Regions from separate parts of the Pseudomonas sp. 300 genome, predicted to be linked through region 1. Evidence: predicted binding sites of a transcription regulator. Region 1 holds the regulator's gene; the other holds the start of a gene.
The links. Region 1 encodes sigma-54, which starts transcription at its own class of promoters, with help from an activator protein. Its sites were predicted from a motif close to ANTGGCATNNANNTTGCTNT; they were not measured.
Positions count from the first base shown of each region.

Region 1 (11,704 bases):
CGGACCTGCATTTGCGTCTGAACCAGCCGGAGGAGAGCGCCGAATACCTGTGCGCCATCCACCAACGGTTGTTGAAGACTATGCAGGACCCGCGACTGGCGCCGGCATTGCGTGAAGCCGCGCTGCGTCAGAGCAGCAAAACCTACGTCGAACTGTTGAATTTCATCAGCGAGCACGGCGAATACCCGCGCACTCATCGTTTACTGCACATCGATGCCGCGTCGTCCCCTGCGCCTCTACACCATGGAGTCCACTGAAATGGCTTTTAGCTTGCCTGTCTTGCCGTACGCCTACGATGCCCTGGAACCGCATATCGATGCGCAGACCATGGAAATCCACTACACCAAGCATCACCAGACCTACATCAATAACCTTAACGCTGCCGTCGAAGGCACCGAGTTTGCCGAGTGGCCGGTGGAAAAACTGGTGGCTGCCGTTCAGCAACTGCCGGAAAAACTCCGCGCGGCGGTGATCAATCAGGGTGGCGGTCATGCCAACCATTCGCTGTTCTGGGAAGTCATGGTGCCCAACGGCGGCGGTCAGCCGGTCGGCGAATTGGCCAAGGCCATCGAGGAGCAGTTGGGCGGCCTCGACCGTTTCAAGGAAGCGTTCACCAAAGCCGCGCTGACCCGTTTCGGCAGCGGCTGGGCCTGGCTGAGTGTGACGCCGCAAAAGAGGCTGGTCGTTGAAAGCAGCGGCAACCAGGACAGCCCCTTGATGAACGGCAATACGCCGATTCTGGGGTTGGATGTCTGGGAGCATGCCTATTACCTGCAGTATCAAAACCGCCGTCCCGAATACATCAACGCGTTTTACAACGTGATCAATTGGCCCGAAGTCGCTGCGCGCTATCAGGCTGCACTGGTTTAAGTCTTCTAGAAAAACAATCCTGGGCTGACTATGGGCACTGAAACACTGGCGATCGGAAGTGGGCGGATGTTTCGTTACGCGTTTGGGTCGCTGTTACTGCTGGCGGGCATGAGCTTGTTGGTCGCGCATGGGCTCGCGTGGCTGGATCTCGAGCCGAAACTGCTGCGCGCGTTGCAAGGCGGGGCGATTTGCGCCTTGGGCACGGCCTTGGGCGCGGTGCCGGTGCTGGTGATTCGACGCATGCCTCAGGCGGTCAGCGATTCGCTACTCGGCTTTGGCGCCGGGGTTATGCTCGCCGCAACGGCATTTTCGCTGATTGTTCCGGGCATTGCCGCCGCTGAAAGCCTGGGACTGACACCTTGGACGGCCAGCGGGCTGATCAGTTTCGGCATCATGCTTGGCGCGTTCGGGCTGTATCTGGTGGATCGAAAGGTTTCCGGTGCTTCGCCGGAAATGCTCGTCGGCACGCTGGAGCGGCCGGTTATTCCGCCACGGATCTGGTTGTTCGTGTTTGCCATCATTGCCCACAACATTCCTGAAGGCATGGCGGTCGGTGTCTCGGCGGGTGGCGGCATGCCCGACGCCGACAGCCTGGCGATGGGCATTGCCTTGCAGGATGTGCCGGAAGGATTGGTGATTGCGTTGGTGTTGGCCGGGGCAGGGATGTCGCGGGTCAAGGCGTTCCTGATCGGCGCGGCATCAGGGTTGGTCGAACCGGTCTTTGCGCTGTTGTGCGCCTGGCTGGTGAGCCTTGCCGAGTTGCTCTTGCCGTTGGGGCTGGCGCTGGCGGCTGGGGCCATGCTGCTGGTGGTCACGCATGAAGTCATTCCCGAGTCGCGCCGCAATGGTCACGACAAGCTTGCCAGCCTTGGGCTGCTGATCGGGTTTTGTCTGATGATGGTGATGGATACAGCGCTCGCCTAGGCGAGCGTTATTCGCCTTCGTCGAAGAAGTTGTTGATCAGCGCGACCAGCGCGTCCAGCGCTTCCTGTTCCTGCTCGCCTTCCGTGCTCAGATGGATTTTGGTGCCTTTGCCTGCAGCCAGCATCATCATGGCCATGATGCTTTTGCCGTCGACCGTGGACTGCGGCGTGCGTCCTACCCTGATCGTGCAATCCTTGAACTGACCGGCCACGCCGACGAACTTGGCGGAAGCGCGGGCATGCAGGCCCAGCTTGTTGATGATTTCGATTTCCAGAGCAGGCATCGCGATGTGAATCCTTTAGCTGAGGTCGCGGTGGCGGACCTGGACGTTCTTCAGGGATTTTTGCAGGACCTGGCCCAGACGTTCGGTCAGGTAGACGGAGCGGTGATGCCCGCCGGTGCAGCCAATGGCAATGGTGACATAAGCGCGGTTGCTGGCGGCAAAGCGGGGCAGCCATTTGAGCAGGTACGTGGAAATGTCCTGGAACATCTCCTCGACGTCCGGCTGGGCCGCCAGGTACTCGGCAACCGGTTGATCAAGCCCGGACTGCTCGCGCAGCTCCGGCTTCCAATAGGGGTTGGGCAGGCAACGCACATCGAACACCAGATCGGCGTCCACCGGCATGCCGCGTTTGAATCCGAACGACTCCACCAAAAACGCAGTACCGGGTTCCGGTTGGTTCAGCAGGCGCAACTTGATGGTATCGCGCAACTGATACAGGTTCAGGTTGGTGGTATTGACCTTGAGATCGGCGAGGTCGGCAATCGGCCCGAGCAGGTTGGTTTCATCGTTGATCGCCTCGGCCAGCGAGCGGTTGGCGCTGCTCAACGGGTGACGACGGCGAGTTTCCGAAAAACGCTTCAGCAAGGTTTCTTCGTCGGCGTCCAGGTACAGGACATCGCATTGGATATGTCGGCTGCGAACTTCTTCGAGCAGTTCCGGAAACCGGCTCAAGTGGCTCGGCAAGTTGCGCGCGTCAATGGAGACGGCCACCAGCGGCTGCGCAAGTTCGGTGTGGATCAGCGCGCGCTCGGCCAGTTCCGGCAACAACCCGGCAGGCAGGTTGTCGATGCAGTAATAGCCGTTGTCTTCGAGAACATCGAGCGCGGTGCTTTTACCTGAGCCGGAGCGGCCACTGACGATGATCAAACGCATGATTACTGCCCGTTTTGCTCGTTCAGGACAACCTGATACAAGGCTTCATTGCTCGGAGCGCTGCGCAGTTTTTCGCGCACTTCCTTGCGATCGAGCATGCTGGCGATCTGGCGCAGTAGCTCCAGGTGCGCATCGGTAGCGGCTACCGGGACCAGCAGAACGAACAGCAGGTCAACCGGGGCGCCATCGATGGCGTCGAAATCGATGGGAGCGTCCAGGTGCATCAAGGCACTGATGGGCGAGATACAGCCTTTGAGGCGGCAGTGAGGAATGGCGATGCCGTTGCCAAAACCGGTCGAGCCGAGTTTTTCACGGGCAATCAACGCCTCGAAGACAACTTGCATCTCCAGATCCGGCACTTCCCGGGCGATCAGGTTGGCAATTTGCTCGAGGGCTTTCTTTTTGCTGCCGCCCGGCACGTTCACGAGGGAACGGCCGGGGGTCAGGATGCTTTCAAGTCGGATCATGGGTTGGGAGTGTTAACGACCGGTCGCGCCCTGGAGGAGGCTCTGGGTCTTTTCCTTATGCTTTTTGAGTTGTTTATCCAGCTTGTCGGTCAATGCGTCGATCGCCGCGTACATATCGGTATGTTCCGCGTTGGCGACCACTTCATTGCCGGGAATATGCAGCGTGGCTTCGATTTTCTGCTTCAGCTTTTCGACCGTCATCGTGACCTGCACGTTGGTGATCTTGTCGAAATGCCTCTCTAACCGTTCGAGTTTTTCGCCGATGTAGGTGCGAAGAGGTTCGGTCACTTCCAGTTGGTGTCCACTGATGTTGACTTGCATACAGCTTCTCCTTCGTTGCCAGTGCATAAAGCGGTAGACCAGATGATCTACCACTGGAACGCTGTGGCGTGGCTCTACATCAACCGCTTGCGTTCGCTCGAAGGCGCGATCCCGAGGGATTCGCGGTACTTGGCGACGGTGCGGCGAGCCACCTGAATGCCTTGTGCCTCCAGTAAACCAGCGATCTTGCTGTCACTCAACGGCTTTTTCTGATTTTCAGCGGCAACCAGTTTTTTGATGATCGCGCGGATCGCTGTGGACGAGCATTCACCGCCTTCGGACGTGCTGACGTGGCTGGAGAAAAAGTACTTCAGCTCATATATGCCCCGAGGGGTATGCATGAATTTTTGTGTGGTCACCCGCGAAATCGTCGATTCGTGCATGCCCACCGCTTCGGCGATGTCATGCAGTACCAACGGCTTCATCGCTTCGTCGCCGTATTCCAGAAAACCGCGCTGATGCTCGACGATCTGGGTGGCAACTTTCATCAGGGTTTCGTTGCGGCTTTGCAGGCTCTTGATGAACCAGCGGGCCTCTTGCAACTGATTGCGCATGAAGGTGTTGTCGGCGCTGGTGTCGGCGCGGCGCACAAAACCGGCATATTGGGCATTGACCCGCAGCCGTGGCACCGACTCCTGATTCAGTTCGACCAGCCAGCGCTCGTTGTCTTTGCGCACGATCACGTCGGGTACGACGTACTCGGCTTCACTGGATTCGATCTGCGAGCCAGGGCGCGGGTTGAGGCTCTGGACCAGTTCGATCACCTGGCGCAGTTCATCTTCCTTGAGCTTCATGCGGCGCATCAGCTGGCTGTAGTCACGGCTGCCGAGCAAATCAATGTAATCGCTGACCAGGCGCTTGGCCTCGGCCAGCCAAGGTGTCTTGGCCGGCAGCTGGCGCAATTGCAGCAGCAGACATTCACCCAGGTTGCGGGCTCCGATGCCGGCAGGTTCGAATTGCTGGATGCGATGCAGGACGGCTTCGATCTCGTCCAGTTCGATGTCGAGTTCAGGGTCGAAGGCTTCGAGGATTTCCTCGAGGGTTTCGTCCAGGTAACCCTGGTTGTTGATGCAATCGATCAGGGTTACGGCGATCAGGCGATCGGTGTCGGACATCGGCGCCAGGTTCAGCTGCCACAGCAGGTGGCTTTGCAGGCTCTCACCGGCGGATGTACGGGTAGTGAAGTCCCACTCGTCGTCATCGTTGCTCGGCAGGCTGCTGGCGCTGGTTTGGTAGACATCTTCCCAGGCGGTGTCGACGGGCAGCTCGTTGGGAATGCGCTCGTTCCAGTCACCTTCCTCGAGGTTGTCCACCGTCGGGGCGGTTTCCTGGTAGGAGGGTTCCGAGACGTCGGCATTGGGTTGCTGTTCGGCTTTGTCGGCCAAGGGGTCGGCGTTATCGAAGTCGTCGCCTTCTTCCTGGCGTTCGAGCATCGGATTGGACTCCAGGGCCTCCTGGATTTCCTGTTGCAGGTCCAGGGTCGACAATTGGAGCAGGCGGATGGCCTGTTGCAGCTGCGGTGTCATCGTCAGCTGCTGGCCCATTCTCAAGACTAGCGATGGTTTCATGGCAGGGGCTAAACACCTTATTCGCCGGCGCGCATGCGCCATCCACTACAGGGCGCCGAAGCGCCAAACATAAGCAAATTATATGCCCGAAACCGTAGCGTTTGCCTAGAGCGCTGTAACAATAAAAAACTATTGATTTTTTATCGAGACAAGCGCACGGACAACCAGCCAGACACCTCAGCGCTTACAGACGGAACTCGTGGCCCAGATAGACTTCTTTCACGAGGTCGTTGGCCAGGATGGTGGCCGAGTCACCTTCGGCGATCAGTTGGCCATCGTTGACGATGTAGGCGGTTTCGCAGATATCCAGGGTTTCACGGACGTTGTGGTCAGTGATCAGCACGCCAATGCCCTTGGCCTTGAGGTGGTAGATGATCTGTTTGATGTCGCCCACCGAAATCGGGTCCACACCGGCGAACGGTTCGTCGAGGAGGATGAATTTCGGGTTGGTCGCCAGTGCCCGGGCGATTTCCACGCGGCGGCGTTCGCCACCGGACAGGCTCATGCCGAGGTTGTCGCGGATGTGGCTGATGTGGAATTCCTGCAGCAGGCTTTCCAGCTCTTTGCGACGATCGGCCTTGTCGAGTTCCTTGCGGGTCTCGAGGATCGCCATGATGTTGTCGGCGACCGAGAGTTTGCGGAAGATCGACGCTTCTTGCGGAAGATAGCCGATACCGGCCTTTGCACGACCGTGCATCGGCTGGTGGCTGACGTCCAGATCATCGATCAGGACGCGGCCCTGATCGGCCTGAACCAGGCCGACAATCATGTAGAAGCAGGTGGTTTTACCGGCGCCGTTAGGGCCAAGCAGGCCGACGATCTGACCGCTGTCGATGGACAGGCTGACGTCGCGCACGACCTGACGGCTCTTGTAGCTCTTGGCCAGATGCTGAGCTTTCAGAGTTGCCATTACGGGGCCTTTTGCTCTTCGGTTTTCTTTTTCGGCTGGATCACCATGTCGATGCGCGGACGCGATTCGGTCACATTGGTCCCTGTGGCACGACCGGCGCTGGCAAGCTTTTTATTGGTGTCGTAGACGATTTTCTCGCCTTGGGTGACGTTGCCGTCTTTATCGACAACTTTGGCGCGATCGATCAGCACGACGCGGTCTTGCGAGGCGTGGTACTGGATGGTGACCCCCCAGCCCTGAACGGGCTTGGTGTCGCCTGCCGTTTGCAGTTGTTCGAAGTAGGCGAGGTTGCCCACCGAAGTCACCACGTCGATGTCGCCCGCAGGGGTGCGGGTCATGGTCACAGTATTGCCCTTAACGATCATCGAGCCTTGGGTGATGATCACGTCACCTTTATAGGTGGCAATGCCGTTCTTGTCGTCCAGTTGGGCGTCGTCGGCCTGAATACGGATAGGCTGCTGTTGATCGTTCGGCAGAGCCCAGGCGCTCACGCTTCCCAGTGCTGCGCCCAGACCGAGCAAAATAGGGAGAGTTTTAACGAGCCTCATACTGTCCTCTTACGTTCGATAGCAGGTGTATCCTGCTTTCTTTCAAATACGCTTTCATTCCCTTGCCAGTCGATACACCGCCAGCGCCGTCGATTCTAACGGGTTGCTCGGTCTGCGCATATTGCTGTTGCGGGAACACGGTCATGCGGGTGGAGGTAATCAGGGTCTTGCGGTTTTTCTCGTCGAAGCGCGTGATGCGCACCGAGTCGATCAGTTCGACCTGAGTGCCGTCCGGGTTGACTTCGCCGTGTTCGCTCTGGACGTGCCAAGGGAACTGGGTGCCGCGGAACAGGTTCAGGTCCGGGTTGGTCAACAGCGTCACTTCGGTCGCTTTCAGATGTTCAACCTTGTCGGACGTCATCTCGTACTGCAGTTTGCCATCCGGCAGGTACTGCACGCTGTGCGCGTTGATCGCGTAGTAGTCGATTTCGCTCTCATTGACTGTAGCCACTGGCTTGTCGAGGAAGCGTTCCGGGCTGATGTTCCAGTAGCCGACCGCAGCAAAAATCGCTGCGATGCAACCGAACACCAGGATGTTACGAAATTTCTTGCTCAGCATAGTTGGCTCACAGGTACGCGGCGTTGGCCGCATCGAGGCGGCCCTGGGCGCGCAGGATCAATTCGCAGAATTCGCGAGCGGCACCCTCGCCACCACGGGCCTGGGTGATGCCGTGGGCGTGTTCACGCACGAAGCTGGCGGCATTGGCCACCGCCATGCCCAGGCCGACGCGGCGAATCACCGGCAGGTCTGGCAGGTCGTCGCCGAGGTAGGCGACTTGTTCATAGCTTAGATTGAGCTGGGCGAGAAGCTCGTCGAGCACCACCAGTTTATCTTCGCGGCCCTGATAAAGGTGGGGAATACCGAGGTTCTTCGCCCGTCGCTCGACCACCGGGGTCTTGCGGCCGCTGATGATAGCCGTCTGCACGCCCGCTGCCATCAACATCTTGATGCCCTGGCCGTCGAGTGTGTTGAATGTCTTGAATTCGCTGCCGTCTTCAAGGAAATACAGGCGTCCGTCGGTCAGGACGCCGTCGACGTCGAATACCGCGAGTTTTATCTGTTTGCCGCGTTGCAGCAGGTCCGCACTCATTACATTACTCCCGCACGCAGCAAGTCGTGCATGTTCAAGGCGCCGACCGGGCGGTCTTCGCTATCGACCACGACCAGCGCGTTGATTTTATGGTCTTCCATGATTTTGAGTGCCTCGGCCGCGAGCATCTCGGCGCGAGCAGTCTTGCCGTGGGCGGTCATGACCTGGTCGATCGTCGCGCTATGGATATCGATGCTGCGATCCAGGGTGCGGCGCAAATCGCCGTCGGTGAAGATCCCGGCGAGTTTGCCGTCGGCTTCGAGGATCACGGTCATGCCCAGGCCTTTGCGGGTCATTTCCATCAGCGCGTCCTTGAGCAGAGTGCCGCGCTGGACTTGCGGCAGCTCTTGCCCGGCGTGCATGACGTTTTCCACTTTCAACAACAGGCGTCGGCCCAGCGCACCACCGGGATGGGAAAACGCGAAGTCTTCAGCGGTGAAACCGCGGGCTTCGAGCAGCGCAACGGCCAGAGCATCGCCCATGACCAGCGCCGCGGTGGTCGACGACGTCGGTGCCAGGTTCAGCGGGCAGGCTTCATGCTCCACGTGCACGTTGAGGTTGACCTCGGCAGCCTTGGCCAGCGGTGAGTCGGGGTTGCCGGTCACGCTGATCAGTTTGATGCCCAGGCGCTTGATCAGCGGCAGCAGGGTGACGATTTCGTTGGTGGAGCCGGAGTTCGACAGGGCCAGGATGATGTCGTCGCGGGTGATCATGCCCATGTCGCCGTGGCTGGCTTCAGCCGGATGTACGAAGAAAGCCGTGGTGCCGGTGCTGGCCAGGGTGGCCGCGATCTTGTTGCCGATGTGCCCTGATTTGCCCATGCCGACCACGACCACGCGGCCTTTGCTGGCCAGAATCATCTCGCAAGCGCGTACGAAATCTGCGTCGATATGGGGCAGCAAGCCTTGTACGGCTTCCAGTTCGAGGCGGATGGTGCGTTGTGCTGATTGAATCAGGTCGCTGGATTGGCTCATGTCAGAAATCGTATAGCCTGATGAAAAGGCGGCGATTATAGCGGTAATGATCAAAACCCTCACGCAAGTTCGTCGCGCTTTGACATTCCCTTCTTCCGAAACCCTCTAAATGCTGCTTTTTGCCTGTCATGCTACTGAATATGGCCCGGCTTGGAGCTTGGGCGCTTGGCCTTTGCAGTGATATAGTTCGCCGCCAGTTCGGCCTGCCCGGGATGTATGTGCTTTCGCCAGAAAGTCAGGCGTCCGAGTGAGAGGCTGCATCGCAAGGAGTTTAGATGAGTGCCGATAACGCCTACGCGGTCGAGCTGAAGGGACTGACCTTCAAGCGCGGTTCGCGCAGCATTTTCAATAACGTCGATATCCGTATTCCACGCGGCAAGGTCACCGGCATCATGGGGCCTTCCGGGTGTGGCAAGACCACATTGCTGCGTTTGATGGGCGCACAACTGCGTCCTACCAAGGGCGAAGTCTGGGTCAACGGTCAAAACCTGCCGAAGCTTTCGCGCAGCGATTTGTTCGACGCGCGCAAGCACATGGGTGTGCTGTTCCAAAGTGGCGCACTGTTTACCGACCTCGATGTGTTCGAGAACGTCGCCTTTCCGCTACGCGTTCATACCGAGCTTCCGGAAGAAATGATCCGGGACATTGTCCTGCTCAAATTACAGGCCGTTGGCCTGCGTGGCGCCATCGACCTGATGCCTGACGAGCTGTCCGGCGGCATGAAGCGCCGTGTCGCGCTGGCGCGGGCGATTGCCCTGGATCCGCAGATTCTCATGTATGACGAACCCTTTGTCGGCCAGGACCCTATCGCAATGGGCGTGTTGGTGCGCCTGATCCGTTTGCTTAACGATGCGCTGGGTATCACCAGTATCGTGGTTTCCCACGATCTGGCCGAGACGGCCAGCATCGCCGATTACATTTATGTAGTGGGCGACGGGCAAGTGTTGGGGCAGGGCACTCCCGAGGAGCTGATGAATTCGCAGGAGCCTCGAATTCGTCAATTCATGACCGGCGATCCCGACGGTCCGGTCGCATACCACTTTCCAGCGACGGATTACCGCGCAGATCTTCTGGGGAAGCGTTGATGCGCAAGATTTCACTATTAGAACGCGTACGTCGTTTCGGTCACGGCGGCATTGATGTGATGGCGGTGTTCGGCCGTTCGGCGATCTTCCTGTTCCATGCCTTGCTCGGCCGTGGCGGCATCGGTGGCGGGTTCGGGCTGCTGATCAAGCAATTGCATTCGGTGGGCGTGATGTCCCTGGTGATCATCGTGGTCTCCGGGGTGTTCATCGGCATGGTGCTGGCGCTGCAGGGGTTCAACATCCTGTCCAGCTATGGTTCGGAACAGGCGGTCGGGCAGATGGTTGCGCTGACGTTGTTGCGTGAGTTGGGTCCTGTGGTCACGGCGTTGTTGTTCGCCGGGCGCGCCGGTTCGGCCCTGACGGCTGAAATCGGCAACATGAAGTCCACCGAGCAGTTGTCCAGTCTCGAAATGATTGGTGTCGACCCGCTCAAATACATCATTGCCCCGCGCCTCTGGGCCGGCTTCATTTCCCTGCCGGTGCTGGCGATGATTTTCAGCGTGGTGGGTATCTGGGGCGGTTCGTGGGTGGCCGTCGACTGGCTGGGTGTCTATGAAGGTTCCTACTGGTCGAACATGCAAAACAGCGTGACCTTTGCGGACGATGTGCTGAACGGCATTATCAAAAGCATAGTCTTCGCTTTTGTCGTGACCTGGATCGCCGTATTCCAAGGCTATGACTGCGAGCCCACATCCGAGGGGATCAGTCGTGCCACTACCAAGACCGTTGTGTATGCCTCGTTGGCTGTACTCGGCCTGGACTTTATTCTGACCGCCTTGATGTTTGGAGATTTCTGATGCAAAACCGCACCCTGGAAATCGGTGTCGGCCTTTTCTTGCTGGCTGGCATCCTGGCTTTGCTGTTGCTGGCGTTGCGGGTGAGTGGCCTGTCCCCGAGCGCAACCACCGATACGTATAAACTGTATGCCTATTTCGACAATATCGCCGGTTTGACGGTCAGAGCTAAAGTGACCATGGCCGGTGTGACCATCGGCAAGGTCACGGCGATCGATCTGGACCGCGACAGTTTCACCGGTCGAGTGACGATGCAACTGGAAAAGCGCGTAGATAACCTGCCGACTGACTCCACTGCATCTATCCTGACGGCTGGCCTGTTGGGCGAGAAATACATCGGTATCAGCGTGGGCGGCGAAGAAGGCTTGCTCAAGGATGGTGGAACCATCCACGACACCCAGTCGTCGCTGGTGCTCGAGGACCTGATCGGTAAATTCCTGCTCAATACCGTTAGCAAAGACGCCAAATGAGGAGCTTTTGAATGATCTCTACCTTGCGACGTGGCCTGTTGGTATTACTCGCGGCTCTGCCGTTGATGGCTAACGCCGTGGCGGCGCCTTCCGCGCACGAACTGGTTCAAGACACCACGACCCGCTTGCTGGCGGATCTGTCGGCCAACAAAGAGAAGTACAAGCAGGACCCGCAGGACTTTTACACAGCGCTGAACACCATCGTCGGCCCTGTCGTGGATGCCGAGGGCATTTCCAAGAGCATCATGACGGTCAAATATTCGCGCAAGGCCACGCCTGCGCAAATGAAGACCTTCGAAGAAAACTTCAAAAAGGGCCTGTTCCAGTTCTATGGCAACGCCCTGCTGGAGTACAACAACCAGGGCATCGTCGTCGACCCTGCCAAGGATGAGTCGGGAGACCGCACCAGCGTTGGCATGACGGTCAAGGGCAGCAACGGCGCGATCTATCCTGTGTCCTACACACTGGAAAAGATCAACGGCGAGTGGAAGTTGCGTAACGTGATCATCAACGGCATCAACATCGG
Region 1 covers NZ_JAVLRV010000001.1:940,871-952,574, forward strand. The annotation lists gene Q7W83_RS04230 (hypothetical protein) at 1-257, shown strand, start outside; gene Q7W83_RS04235 (superoxide dismutase) at 259-870, shown strand; gene Q7W83_RS04240 (ZIP family metal transporter) at 901-1,794, shown strand; gene Q7W83_RS04245 (HPr family phosphocarrier protein) at 1,802-2,077, opposite strand; gene rapZ (RNase adapter RapZ) at 2,093-2,950, opposite strand; gene ptsN (PTS IIA-like nitrogen regulatory protein PtsN) at 2,953-3,417, opposite strand; gene hpf (ribosome hibernation-promoting factor, HPF/YfiA family) at 3,430-3,738, opposite strand; gene Q7W83_RS04265 (RNA polymerase factor sigma-54) at 3,813-5,306, opposite strand; gene lptB (LPS export ABC transporter ATP-binding protein) at 5,491-6,216, opposite strand; gene lptA (lipopolysaccharide transport periplasmic protein LptA) at 6,216-6,764, opposite strand; gene lptC (LPS export ABC transporter periplasmic protein LptC) at 6,751-7,323, opposite strand; gene Q7W83_RS04285 (KdsC family phosphatase) at 7,331-7,855, opposite strand; gene Q7W83_RS04290 (KpsF/GutQ family sugar-phosphate isomerase) at 7,855-8,829, opposite strand; gene Q7W83_RS04295 (ATP-binding cassette domain-containing protein) at 9,105-9,914, shown strand; gene mlaE (lipid asymmetry maintenance ABC transporter permease subunit MlaE) at 9,914-10,711, shown strand; gene mlaD (outer membrane lipid asymmetry maintenance protein MlaD) at 10,711-11,178, shown strand; gene Q7W83_RS04310 (MlaC/ttg2D family ABC transporter substrate-binding protein) at 11,190-11,704, shown strand, end outside.

Region 2 (11,704 bases), on a different contig from region 1:
CAACCGGTGCTGTTGGTGGCCATCGACTGGGTGTCGCCAATCGGCAGGTCCAGCGTGACCTGATCACCGTTATAGCTGTAGGTGCCGTCGGTATTGCGCGAGAACGGAACGGTATCGCCCTTGGAACCGGAGAAAATGTATTTGCCGTTTTCGTCCTTGGTGTTCATCAGGCTCAACAGCTGCTCTTCGATCTGGCTGAGCTCCGAAGCGTTGGCCTGGCGGTCGGCATCGGTATAACCGGCGTTGCCGGCACCCAGGGCCAGTTCCTTGGCGCGTTGCAGCACGTTGCCGATGCTGGTCATGACCGCTTCAGTCTGACCCAGCGTGGCTTTGATCGTCGTCATGTTGTTCGAGAACTGATCGAGCATCGAAGCCTGCTGACCTAATTGAAGCAGGCGCGAGGCACCGACGGGATCATCGGCGGCGGTGTTGACGCGAACCAGGCTGCTCGCCTCTTCGCTGCTCTTGACCACGTTGGCGAAGTTCTTCGAATAGTTGGCAGCCGAGGACTCGTAAAACTGGGCGGTAGAAATGCGCATGGGCTACGACTCCTTAAAGACTGTTGATCAGTGTGCTGAAAATTGCCTGCGCAGCCTTGATGATCTGCGAAGACGCGGTGTAGTACTGCTGATACTTGACCAGGTTGCCGGTTTCCTCATCGAGGTCGACACCCGAGAGCGAATCGCGCGCGCCCTTGGCATTCGCCAGGATGGCGCCCGTCGCCGCACTGTCGAGCTTGCCCTGTGCAGCTTTGGAACCCACGCCCTCGACCAGTTTGCCGTAAGCGTCGTTCAGGGAAATGCCTTTGCTGGCCGAACCGGTATCCACGGTCTGCGCGGTCTGCAAGCCGGCCAGAGCGGTGCCGTTACGGTTGTCCAGGCTGCCAGGCTGACTGAGCGAGACGTTGATGGCCGCGCCGCTGCTCGGCGCGCCAGCGAAGGTCATGCTGAAGGTCGCGGTGTACTGAGTGGCAGGCGCAGGCGGGATCGGCGCACCCGTGGCATCCTTGAGCGGAATGCTCAGGTTCAGGGTGTTGCTCTCACCTGGCTTGATGGTGCCGCCGCTGATCAAACCGCCATTGGCATCCAGGAACTGGTAGGCCTGGCTGGTGCCGTCGGCGGACACCGCACCAAATACCAGCTTGGTCGGTGTGGAGTTTTTCAGGCCGTTCTGCATCGCGGTGGCGGTCACCGCGTCGTAGATATCGAATTTGGTCGTCAGGGTCGGTTGACCGCTGGCCGGGATCGTCAGGGTGCCGCTGCCACTGCCGCTCGCTGCAATAGCCGCGCCCAGCGGTGCCGCGATGGCCAGACGCTTGGAGTCGGTCATCTCGGTCTTGATGTTCGCCGCCGCATCGCGGGTCGGGGTGATCCTGAAGGAGTCGCCCGCCGTGGCAGAAGCCGCATTGAACTTCAGCTCGACGCCGTCGATGACCGCGGCCGTGGCCGGCGGCGCCGTGCTGAAAGAGCCCATGGGCGTGTTGTCCGGCAGGCGCTGAACGGTGTAATCGGTGGCGGTGGTGAACGTGACCTTGTAATCGTTGATGGTCAGCTTGCCGGTGTCCTTGATGCTCACATCAAAGTTGCCGGCGCCCCCGTTGTTCAGGCTGGCGACGCTGCGTTCAGAGACCAGCTTGGCCGAATTGATATTGTTGAACAGGTTCGAACCGAAGTCACCGTTCTTGTCGATGCCCTGGGCCTGGAGACTGTTCATCTGGTCGGCGACGACCAGGGCCACACGGCCCAATTCGTTCATGGCCGGGTCCAGCACGGTGCTGCGATAACGCAGCAGCCCGCCGATCTCGCCGCCAGTCATGATCGCGGTGATATCAATGGTGCTCGAACCACGATTGAGTTGCAGCGACAAGCGGCCCGGATCGTCTTTGCCCGGTACCACTTCAAGTTTACTGGCCGTGTTACCCATGACCAGCGGCTGACCGCTGCCCAGATAAATGTCGAGACTGCCTTCACGCTCAACGACCTGCGCGCCGGTGAAGGTGGACAGCTGACGCACGGTTTCGTTACGCGCATCAAGCAGATCGTTGGGCATGCCACCGGAGTTGGAAACCTCGGAGATCTTCTGATTCAACTGCGCCACGGTAGCGGCCAGCTTGTTGACCTGATCGGCCATGTTCGTCAGGTTGCCGTTGATATTGGCATTCTGCTCGGTCAGCTGTTTGGACATCGAGTTGAAACGGTTGCTCAAGGCCTGAGCGTCGCTCAGCAACAACTGGCGGGAAGCATCGTCACCCGGCTTGGCATTGACGTTCTGCACCGAGGCAAAGAACTTGGTCAGTGCGCCGTTCAGACCCGTGCTGGTGTCAGAGAGCAATTTGTCCAGCGGCGTGACCTGATTCAGGTAGGCGGCCGAATCGCTGTTGAGCGAAGTGGTGGTCTGCAACTGCGCATCGAGGTAGCTGTTGTACACGCGACGCACATCGGCCAGGGTCGTGCCGGTGCCGATGAAGACATTGCCGAACTGCTGCGAGGCCTTGGTGCCCTGCACTGTTTGCTGGCGGGAGTACCCGGCGGTGTCGACGTTGGCAATGTTGTTGCCGGTGGTCATCAACGAGGATTGGCCAGCGGCCAGACCCGACATCCCGATATTGAGCAAACTCATGGTTCGACCTTAATCCTTGTGCCTATAAAGGCGTGGTGGAAACGCCCGCCGCAGCGTAGTTCTGGTAACTCGTCATCTGCTTGGCTATCTGCGAAATCTTGCTCGCGTAGTCGGGGTCGGTTGCGTAACCGGCCTTTTGCAACTCGCGTACAAACTGTTCTGGGTTATCGGCCGACTTCACGACATCTTGATAGCGATTGTTGGTTTGCAACAAAGTCACAAGGTCATGGAAGCTGTCCTTGTAAGAGTCGTAGGAACGGAACTCGGCCGTCTCCTTGACCATCGCGCCATTCCTGAATTCGCTGGTGATCGCCCGTGCCGAATTGCCCGTCCAGTTGCTGCTGGCCTTGATGCCGAACAGGTTGTGGCTGCTGCTGCCATCCTGGGCGCGCATGACCGATTTGCCCCAGCCAGTTTCCAGCGCCGCCTGAGCCACCAGGTAACGCGGATCGACGCCGATGCGCTCGGCGGCTTCCTTGGCCATCGGCAACATGGTGTTGACGAACTGGTCGGCAGAACTGAAGGCTTTTTTCGCGGGCGCCAACGGTATCTGAGCGATGGCTCGCCCATGAATCTGCAAGCCGGCGCTCGATGCCGCTTGCGCAGTGGCCAGCCAGTCACCATTGAACAAAGGCCCCGATCCGGTCGGCACAGTGCGCTCGGGCAATCGAGTGCCGGGGAGCTTCGCGGCGGTCGTCGTCGCCGAAGGCACCAGGCCTGCCAGCAAACGATCAGCCAGCTTCGGTGGCAACGCCAGGCGCCGCTGATTGATCAGCGCCATGTCGTTGCGATGAGCACCCTCGCCTGCCGCCTGTGGAGCGCTGATCGAGCGCGAAGCCCACAACGGACGCTGGCCATTGACTCGCGACAGCGGCCCATTGGTGGCGGTCGTGCCGGCAGCTATCGGCGTCTGCGCCGCCGCTTTGGCCGCTTCCTGCTTGGCCGCCGACAGCGTTGCCGCTTCGCCCGGCGCCAGTGGTTTGTTCTTCGACATCTGCCGCATCAGCACGTCCGCCAGACCAATACCACCGCCTTCGCGGGACATGGAAACGGCCAGCTGCTGGTCGTACATTTCCTGGTACTGCTTGGCTGCCGGAGTGTTGAGCGGATTACCCTCACCCAGCGTGTCGGTCGCCTTGCGCATGGACTTGAGCATTTCACCGAGAAACAGCGACTCGAACTCCTGCGCCACTTTGCGCAGGTTTTCGTCACTGTTCTTGTCGCCGACCTTGAGCTGGTTCAGGCGGTTGAGGTCCGAGTAGGAACCCGAATCCGCACTGCTGACCAGACCACTCTTGTACATATCCATGGTCGCCGGCCTCAGATCACGATCAGGTCGGCTTGCAACGCGCCGGCCTGTTTCAGTGCTTCAAGGATTGCCATCAAGTCACCTGGCGCCGCGCCGACCTGGTTCACCGCACGCACGATCTCGTCGAGGGTGGTGCCCGGGCCGAACTTGAACATCGGTTTGGCTTCCTGCTGAGCATTGACCCGCGAGCGCGGCACGACAGCGGTCTGACCATTGGACAGAGGGCCTGGCTGGCTGACGATCGGGTCTTCGGTGATGGTCACGGTCAGGCTGCCGTGAGTCACGGCGGCCGGGGACACCTTGACGTTCTGGCCGATCACGATGGTGCCGGTGCGGGAGTTGATGATGACTTTCGCCACCGCTTGACCCGGATCGACTTCAAGGTTCTCGATGATCGACAAATAGTCGACGCGCTGACTCGGATCGAGTGGCGCACTGACGCGAATCGAACCGCCATCGATGGCCTGGGCAACGCCAGGGCCGAGCAGGTCGTTGATCTTGTCGACGATGCGCTTGGCGGTGGTGAAGTCGGAACGGTTGAGGTTCAACGTCAGGCTGTTGCCCTGGTTGAAACCGCTCGGCACCGAACGCTCGACCGATGCACCACCAGGGATGCGGCCGGCCGACGGAACGTTGACGGTGATCTTCGAACCGTCGCGACCTTCAGCATCAAAACCGCCGACCACCAGGTTGCCCTGGGCGATCGCGTAGACGTTGCCGTCGATACCCTTGAGCGGCGTCAGCAGCAAGGTGCCGCCACGCAGACTCTTGGAGTTACCGATGGAGGCCACGGTGATATCCACCTGCTGACCCGGCTTGGCGAAGGCCGGCAAATCGGCACTGATCGACACTGCCGCGACGTTCTTCAACTGCACGTTGCCGGAACCGGCCGGCACCTTGATGCCGAACTGCGAGAGCATGTTGTTGAAGGTTTGCAGGGTGAACGGGGTTTGCGTCGTCTGGTCGCCGGTGCCGTTAAGCCCGACCACCAGGCCGTAACCGATCAATTGGTTGGAACGTACGCCGGAAATACTGGCGATATCCTTCAGCCGCTCGGCTTGAGCGTTGAAGGCCGCAGACAGCAAAAGCGCGGCCACCATGAGGCTTTTGAAATTCAACGTGGCCACCTAGAAAGGGAACAGCGGGCTGAGGAAGAAACGGTCGAACCAGCCTGGCTGACTCGCATCGGCAAACGAACCGGTGCCCGAATAGGTGATGCGTGCATCGGCGATACGCGTTGACGAAACCGTGTTGTCGGTGGCGATGTCATCGGCCCGGACCAGGCCGGCGATTCGCACCAGCTCATCACCGGTATTGAGGGTCATCCACTTCTCGCCACGCACAGCAATGATGCCGTTGGGCAAGACGTCGGCCACCGTCACGGTGATCGAACCGGTCAGGCTGTTGCCCTGACCGGCCTTGCTGTCACCCTTGGTCGCGCGGTCGCCGCTGTAACTCGCATTCAGCGTCAGGTCCCCGTCACTCAATGGATTGTTGGTGTTGGGGATTGCGCCGAACAACGACGTCAGGCCAATGCCGGCCTTGCTGTTCTTGGCCACTTGCGAGTTGGCGTTTTTACTGGCTTGGGTTCTTTCGTTCAGGGTGATGGTGATGATGTCACCGACCCGGAACGCCTTGCGGTCGCTGTACAGGTTCTGTTCGAAACCGGCCTGGTAGATCGAGCCATTATTCGCGGCGGCCGGCAACGGCGTACGCGGCAACACCGGGGCGTAGTAAGGGTCATTGGGCTTGGGCGTCGGACCGACGCAACCCGCCAGCGCGGCGACGCCACTCAGTGCCAGGACAGATACAAAGCGATTCATGACCCTACCTCACGGTGTTGCAGGCGACCTCATGGCCGCCTCATAGACTTGATTACAGATTCTGCGTTACGAACGAGAGCATCTGGTCGGCGGTGGAGATCACCTTGGAGTTCATCTCGTAGGCGCGCTGAGTGGTGATCATGTTGACCATCTCTTCAACGGTGCTGACGTTGGAGGTTTCCAGGGTGTTCTGCAGCGTGGTGCCGAAACCGGCCAGGCCTGGCGTGCCGACTTGCGGCGCACCGCTGGCGGCAGTTTCCAGGAACAGGTTGTTACCCACCGCTTGCAGGCCGGCCGGGTTGATGAAGTCGGCGGTTTGCAGGTTGCCGATCACCTGGGACGCCGGGTTACCGGCAACGGTGATGGACACGGTGCCGTCACGACCGACCGTAAAGGTCTGAGCGTCGTTCGGGATGACAATGGCCGGTTCCAGGGCGAAACCGCTGGCGTTGACGATCTGACCGTTGGAGTCGAGGTGGAACGTACCGTCACGGGTGTAGGACGTGGTGCCGTCCGGTTGCAGGATCTGGAAGAAACCGCGACCGTCGATGGCCATGTCCAACGGTTGTTCGGTGGTTTGCAGGCTGCCGGCGTTGAAATTTTTCTGGGTGCCGACAATGCGCACACCGGTACCCAATTGCAGACCCGACGGCAGTTCGCTGTCCTGGGTCGACTGGGCGCCAGGCTGGCGTTTGATCTGGTACAGCAGGTCCTGGAACTCGGCGCGGTCACGTTTGAAACCCGTGGTCGACACGTTCGCCAGGTTGTTGGAAATGGTCGTCAGGTTGGTGTCCTGGGCGGACAGACCTGTTTTGGCAACCCATAGAGCCGGAAGCATTCGATTCTCCTCGTGCGCCTGTTTTACGGCGCGACGTTCTGATAATTAGCTGATCTGCAAGACCCGAGCCATGGCCTGGTCGTCATCTTTGGCGGTGTTCATCATCTTGATGTGCAGCTCGAACTGCTTGGCCAGGGCCAGTACCGAGGTCATCTCTTCCACGGCATTGACGTTGCTCGACTCAAGGAACCCGGACACCAGCTTGACGTTGGCATCGGCTTGCGCCGGCTTGCCGTCCTTGGTGTGGATCGAACCGTCCAGGCCTTTGGTCATGTTCTTGAAGTCCGGGTTGACCAGCTTGATGCGGTCGACTTCGGCCATCACGCGCGGGCCTTCACCCATCGCACGAATGCTGACAGTGCCATCTTCACCCACTTCGATTTGCTGCTCGGGCGGCACGGAAATCGGCCCGCCATTGCCCATCACCGGCATACCGTTGCCGGCCCGCAGCACGCCCAGCGCGTCAACGTTCAGGCTGCCGGTGCGCACGTAGCTCTCACCGCCATCCGGGTTCTGCACCGCGATCCAGCCGTTGCCCTGCACCGCGACGTCGAGGTCGCGGCCGGTTTGTACCAGGGAGCCCGCGGAGAAGTCGGTGGCCGGACGTTCGGACATCGCAAACGCACGCGCCGGAAAGCTGTCACCGAACACGGGCATCGAACGCGCCTGCTCCAGGTCTTTCTGGAAGCCGTTGGTGGAGATGTTCGCCAGGTTGTTCGCATGAGCCTTCTGCGCCAGTGCATTCTGGCTGGCGCCGGTCATTGCCACATAAAGGTACTTGTCCACACTCTTTCCTCTGCATGCCGGACGTTTGCCGCCCACCGCTGTACTGCTGAGCCATAAGCAATTTGCAGACCAACTTTTTTCTGGCGGCGCGGGGCCCGGCAAACAAAGGACTTGAGGGGTTCAGAGGGGAATGAGGGATTGTGTCAAAGACGAAAAACCGGCGGTGTTATGCCGTTATGTGGCAAGGCTTGACCCAGGTGCCAACAGTGCTGACGCCTTCGCGGGCATGCCCGCTCCCACAGAGTTGTCGGGTGCCCACAGATTTTGAATCCATTGACAATCCCTGTGGGAGCGGGCTTGCCCGCGATGAGGCCAGCAAAATCAATGCAAGAGCCCGCTAAGACTCACTCTTGCCGACTTCATACTCACGCAATTTGTTGGCAATGGTCGTGTGCGAAACCCCCAACCGCTTACCCAATTGCCGACTGCTCGGATGCTCGGAATACAAACGCTCCAGCACCGCTTTTTCAAAGCGCCCGACAATCGCATCCAGTCCGCCTTCGAGTGAAAAATCGCCAAGCGGCTGACGCACGCCATAGTCTGGCAGTCGAATATGTTCAGCCTTGACCGTCCCGCCCTCGCACAACGAAACCGCCTGGAACAACACGTTTTCCAACTGTCGGACGTTGCCCGGCCAGTGATAGTGACTGAGCCGGTCCATCGCCGCCGGCGCCAGTTTCGGCAGCGGGCAACCGATTTGCCGACTGGCTTGATCAAGGAAATGCTCCACCAGTGGCGTCAAACCATCCAGGCATTCGCGCAGTGGCGGAATGTGCAGCGAAAGCACATTCAAACGGTGATACAAATCCTGGCGAAACTCGCCACGGGCGCACAATTCCGACAGGTCGACCTGCGTGGCACAGATCACTCGCACATCGAGATAGACCTCTTCATCACTGCCTACACGACGGAAGCAACCGTCCTGCAGGAAGCGCAGCAGCTTCACCTGTAGCCGCGGACTCATTTCTCCCACGCCGTCGAGAAACAGCGTACCGCCCGCCGTCAACTCCAGCAGCCCGAGCTTGCCTTCCGCCCGCGCCCCTTCAAACGCACCCGGGCCGTAGCCAAACAATTCAGTCTCGGCCATGGACTCCGGCAGACCGGCGCAATTGAGCGCCATCAGCGGTGACTGCCCCCGCGGGCTGGCCAGGTGGCAGGCCCGCGCCAGCAATTCCTTGCCGGTTCCGGTTTCGCCTTCTATCAATAGCGGCGCATCCAGCGGCGCCATGCGCCGGGCTTCACGCACCACCGCGGCCATGACTTTCGAGCTCTGGAAGATGCTGTCGAACCCACGCAACTCCTGTTTGCGCACGTTATAAATGCGCTCCCCTACCCGGTCGGCACGATGCAGCGTCAGCACCGCGCCGGCCATGGCCTCGCTGTCGTCATGCTCCGATTGCAGCGGCGCGATGTCGGCAAGAAAAACGTCGCCCTTGACCTTGACCCGCAGCCCGTTGATCCGAGATTTGTTGGCGCGCACCAACTCCGGTAAATCGAAATCCTCGGCATAACGCGACAAGGGAATCCCCGGCACCTCGTCGACACGCACCCCGAGCAACTGCGCTGCCGCGCGGTTGGCCGCGACGATCGAGCCACCCATGTCGATCGACAACACCGGAAACTCCAGGGCGCCGAGCAAGGCATTGAGCTCCATGTGCCGACGCTCGCTGGGCATCAGCCCTACCCGCTTGACGCCAAAGACCCCGGCAATCGATTCAAATTTCGGACGCAGTGCCTGGAACTGAATGTTGATCAGGTTCGGGCAATGCAGGTAGATCGCGTTGCCATGCTCGCCACCCACTTCACCACGAGCGACGTTGATCCCGTACTCGACGAGCAAGTTGAGAATGTCGCGCAGGATGCCGATGCGGTTCTGGCAGTGGACTTTGATACGCATATAAAAGACCTGATAAACGATGATTGACCTGTGGGAGCCAGCCTGCTGGCGATGGCGTCGCATCAGGCGATGTGGATGTCGAATGACACACCGCTATCGCCAGCAGGCTGGCTCCCACAGGGTTAGCGCCCGATTTTTCTGATGGGGCGCTCAGATGGCCGTCAAGATTATGTGACAGCCAAAGCGCTTTTCAAACCCGAGAATCTCAGCAACTACGCGGTAGTCGCCAATTCGTAACGAAAACTTTACGTTTTTCGCGGCTCTTTCCTACAGGGAGCGTCGATCACCTACTGCAATGCCGCAATCATTGGGGTATTCCTAAGTCATAGCAGGACATAACAAGAACGAAATCCCCTAGCAGGAGAGCAGCATGAAGCAGACGCACTACGTGGCTCGCGAGCCCGATGCGCAAGGTTTTATCGACTACCCCGCTGAAGAACACGCGGTGTGGAACACGCTGATCACTCGCCAACTGAAAGTGATCGAAGGGCGTGCGTGCCAGGAATACCTGGACGGTATCGAGAAACTCGGTCTGCCCCACGACCGCATTCCGCAACTCGGCGAAATCAACAAAGTCCTCGGTGAAACCACCGGCTGGCAGGTTGCCCGAGTACCCGCGCTGATTCCTTTCCAGACCTTCTTTGAATTACTGGCGAACAAGCAGTTTCCGGTGGCGACGTTTATTCGTACCCGCGAAGAGTTGGACTACCTGCAAGAACCGGATATTTTCCACGAGATCTTTGGCCACTGCCCGCTGCTGACCAACCCGTGGTTTGCCGAATTCACCCACACCTACGGCAAACTCGGCCTACAGGCTTCCAAGGAGGAACGCGTGTACCTGGCGCGCTTGTACTGGATGACCATCGAGTTCGGCCTGGTCGAGACGCCAGAAGGCCAGCGCATTTACGGTGGCGGCATTCTGTCCTCACCGAAAGAAACCGTTTACAGCCTGTCGGACGAACCTGAGCATCAGGCCTTCGATCCGCTGGAATGCATGCGCACGCCGTACCGCATCGACATCCTGCAACCGTTGTATTTCGTCTTGCCAAACCTCAAGCGTTTGTTCGACCTCGCCCATGAAGACATCATGGGCATGGTCAAGCAAGGTATGCAGCTGGGTTTGCACGCGCCTAAATTTCCGCCAAAAAAAGCCGCGTGATCCGCAGCTTTTAGAATCAAGTGAGCCTGTCAGGAAGCGACGCTTTGGTTTAGCGTGGTTGCACTGACGGCCGATTGCCAATCATTCGAATTCAGGAACAGATCATGTCCACATTGAACCAAGCCCATTGCGAAGCCTGCCGCGCCGATGCCCCTCAGGTCAGCGACGAAGAGTTGCCGGTACTGATCAAGCAGATCCCGGACTGGAACATCGAAGTTCGCGACAGCGTTATGCAGCTGGAAAAGGTTTTCCTGTTCAAGAACTTCAAACACGCGCTGGCGTTCACCAACGCGGTCGGGGAAATCTCCGAAGCTGAAGGTCACCACCCGGGCCTGTTGACCGAGTGGGGCAAAGTCACCGTGACCTGGTGGAGCCACTCGATCAAGGGCCTGCACCGCAACGACTTCATCATGGCCGCGCGCACTGACGAAGTGGCCAAGGACGCCGAGGGCCGCAAATAATGCATTTCGACGCCATCGGTCGAGTACCCGGCGACCCGATCCTGGGCCTGATGGAGGCCTATGCGCAGGACCCCAACCCGCGCAAATTCGACCTTGGCGTGGGTGTCTATAAGGATGCCTTCGGCCTGACGCCGATTCCCCAGGCAGTGAAGCTCGCCGAGCAGCGCCTGGTGGATCGCCAGACCACTAAGACCTACATCGGCGGTCACGGCGAACCGGCGTTCGGCAAAGCCATCAATGAGTTGGTGCTCGGCGCCGACTCTGCGTTGATCGCCGAACAACGGGCCGGGGCCACCCAGACGCCGGGCGGCACCGGTGCGTTGCGCTTGAGCGCGGACTTCATCGCCCAGTGCCTGCCGGGCCGTGGCGTGTGGCTGAGCAACCCGACCTGGCCGATCCACGAAACCATTTTTGCCACGGCCGGGGTCAAGGTTAATCATTACCCCTATGTCGGCAGCGACAACCGTCTCGATGTTGAAGCGATGCTGGCGGCGCTCAACGAAGCACCTGAGGGTGACGTCGTTTTGCTGCACGCTTGCTGCCACAACCCGACCGGTTTCGATCTGTCCCATGACGATTGGCACCGCGTGCTCGACGTCGTGCGCCATCGCAATCTGGTGCCGCTGATTGACTTCGCCTACCAGGGTTTCGGCGACGGGTTGGAGCAGGATGCATGGTCGACCCGGTTGTTCGCAGCTGAACTGCCGGAAGTGCTGATCACCAGTTCCTGCTCGAAAAACTTCGGCCTGTACCGCGACCGCACGGGGGCCTTGATTGTCTGCGCGAAGACCGCTGACAAACTGGTCGATATC
Region 2 covers NZ_JAVLRV010000002.1:2,799,460-2,811,163, forward strand. The annotation lists gene Q7W83_RS19180 (flagellar hook-associated protein 3) at 1-539, opposite strand, end outside; gene flgK (flagellar hook-associated protein FlgK) at 553-2,619, opposite strand; gene flgJ (flagellar assembly peptidoglycan hydrolase FlgJ) at 2,642-3,928, opposite strand; gene Q7W83_RS19195 (flagellar basal body P-ring protein FlgI) at 3,940-5,028, opposite strand; gene flgH (flagellar basal body L-ring protein FlgH) at 5,056-5,751, opposite strand; gene flgG (flagellar basal-body rod protein FlgG) at 5,804-6,589, opposite strand; gene Q7W83_RS19210 (flagellar basal body rod protein FlgF) at 6,635-7,375, opposite strand; gene Q7W83_RS19215 (sigma-54-dependent transcriptional regulator) at 7,713-9,272, opposite strand; gene phhA (phenylalanine 4-monooxygenase) at 9,643-10,431, shown strand; gene Q7W83_RS19225 (4a-hydroxytetrahydrobiopterin dehydratase) at 10,536-10,892, shown strand; gene Q7W83_RS19230 (amino acid aminotransferase) at 10,892-11,704, shown strand, end outside.
Region 2: Q7W83_RS19210 (flagellar basal body rod protein FlgF) is a predicted target of sigma-54. The motif match lies at 7,430-7,449, and genes of this name have one in related genera.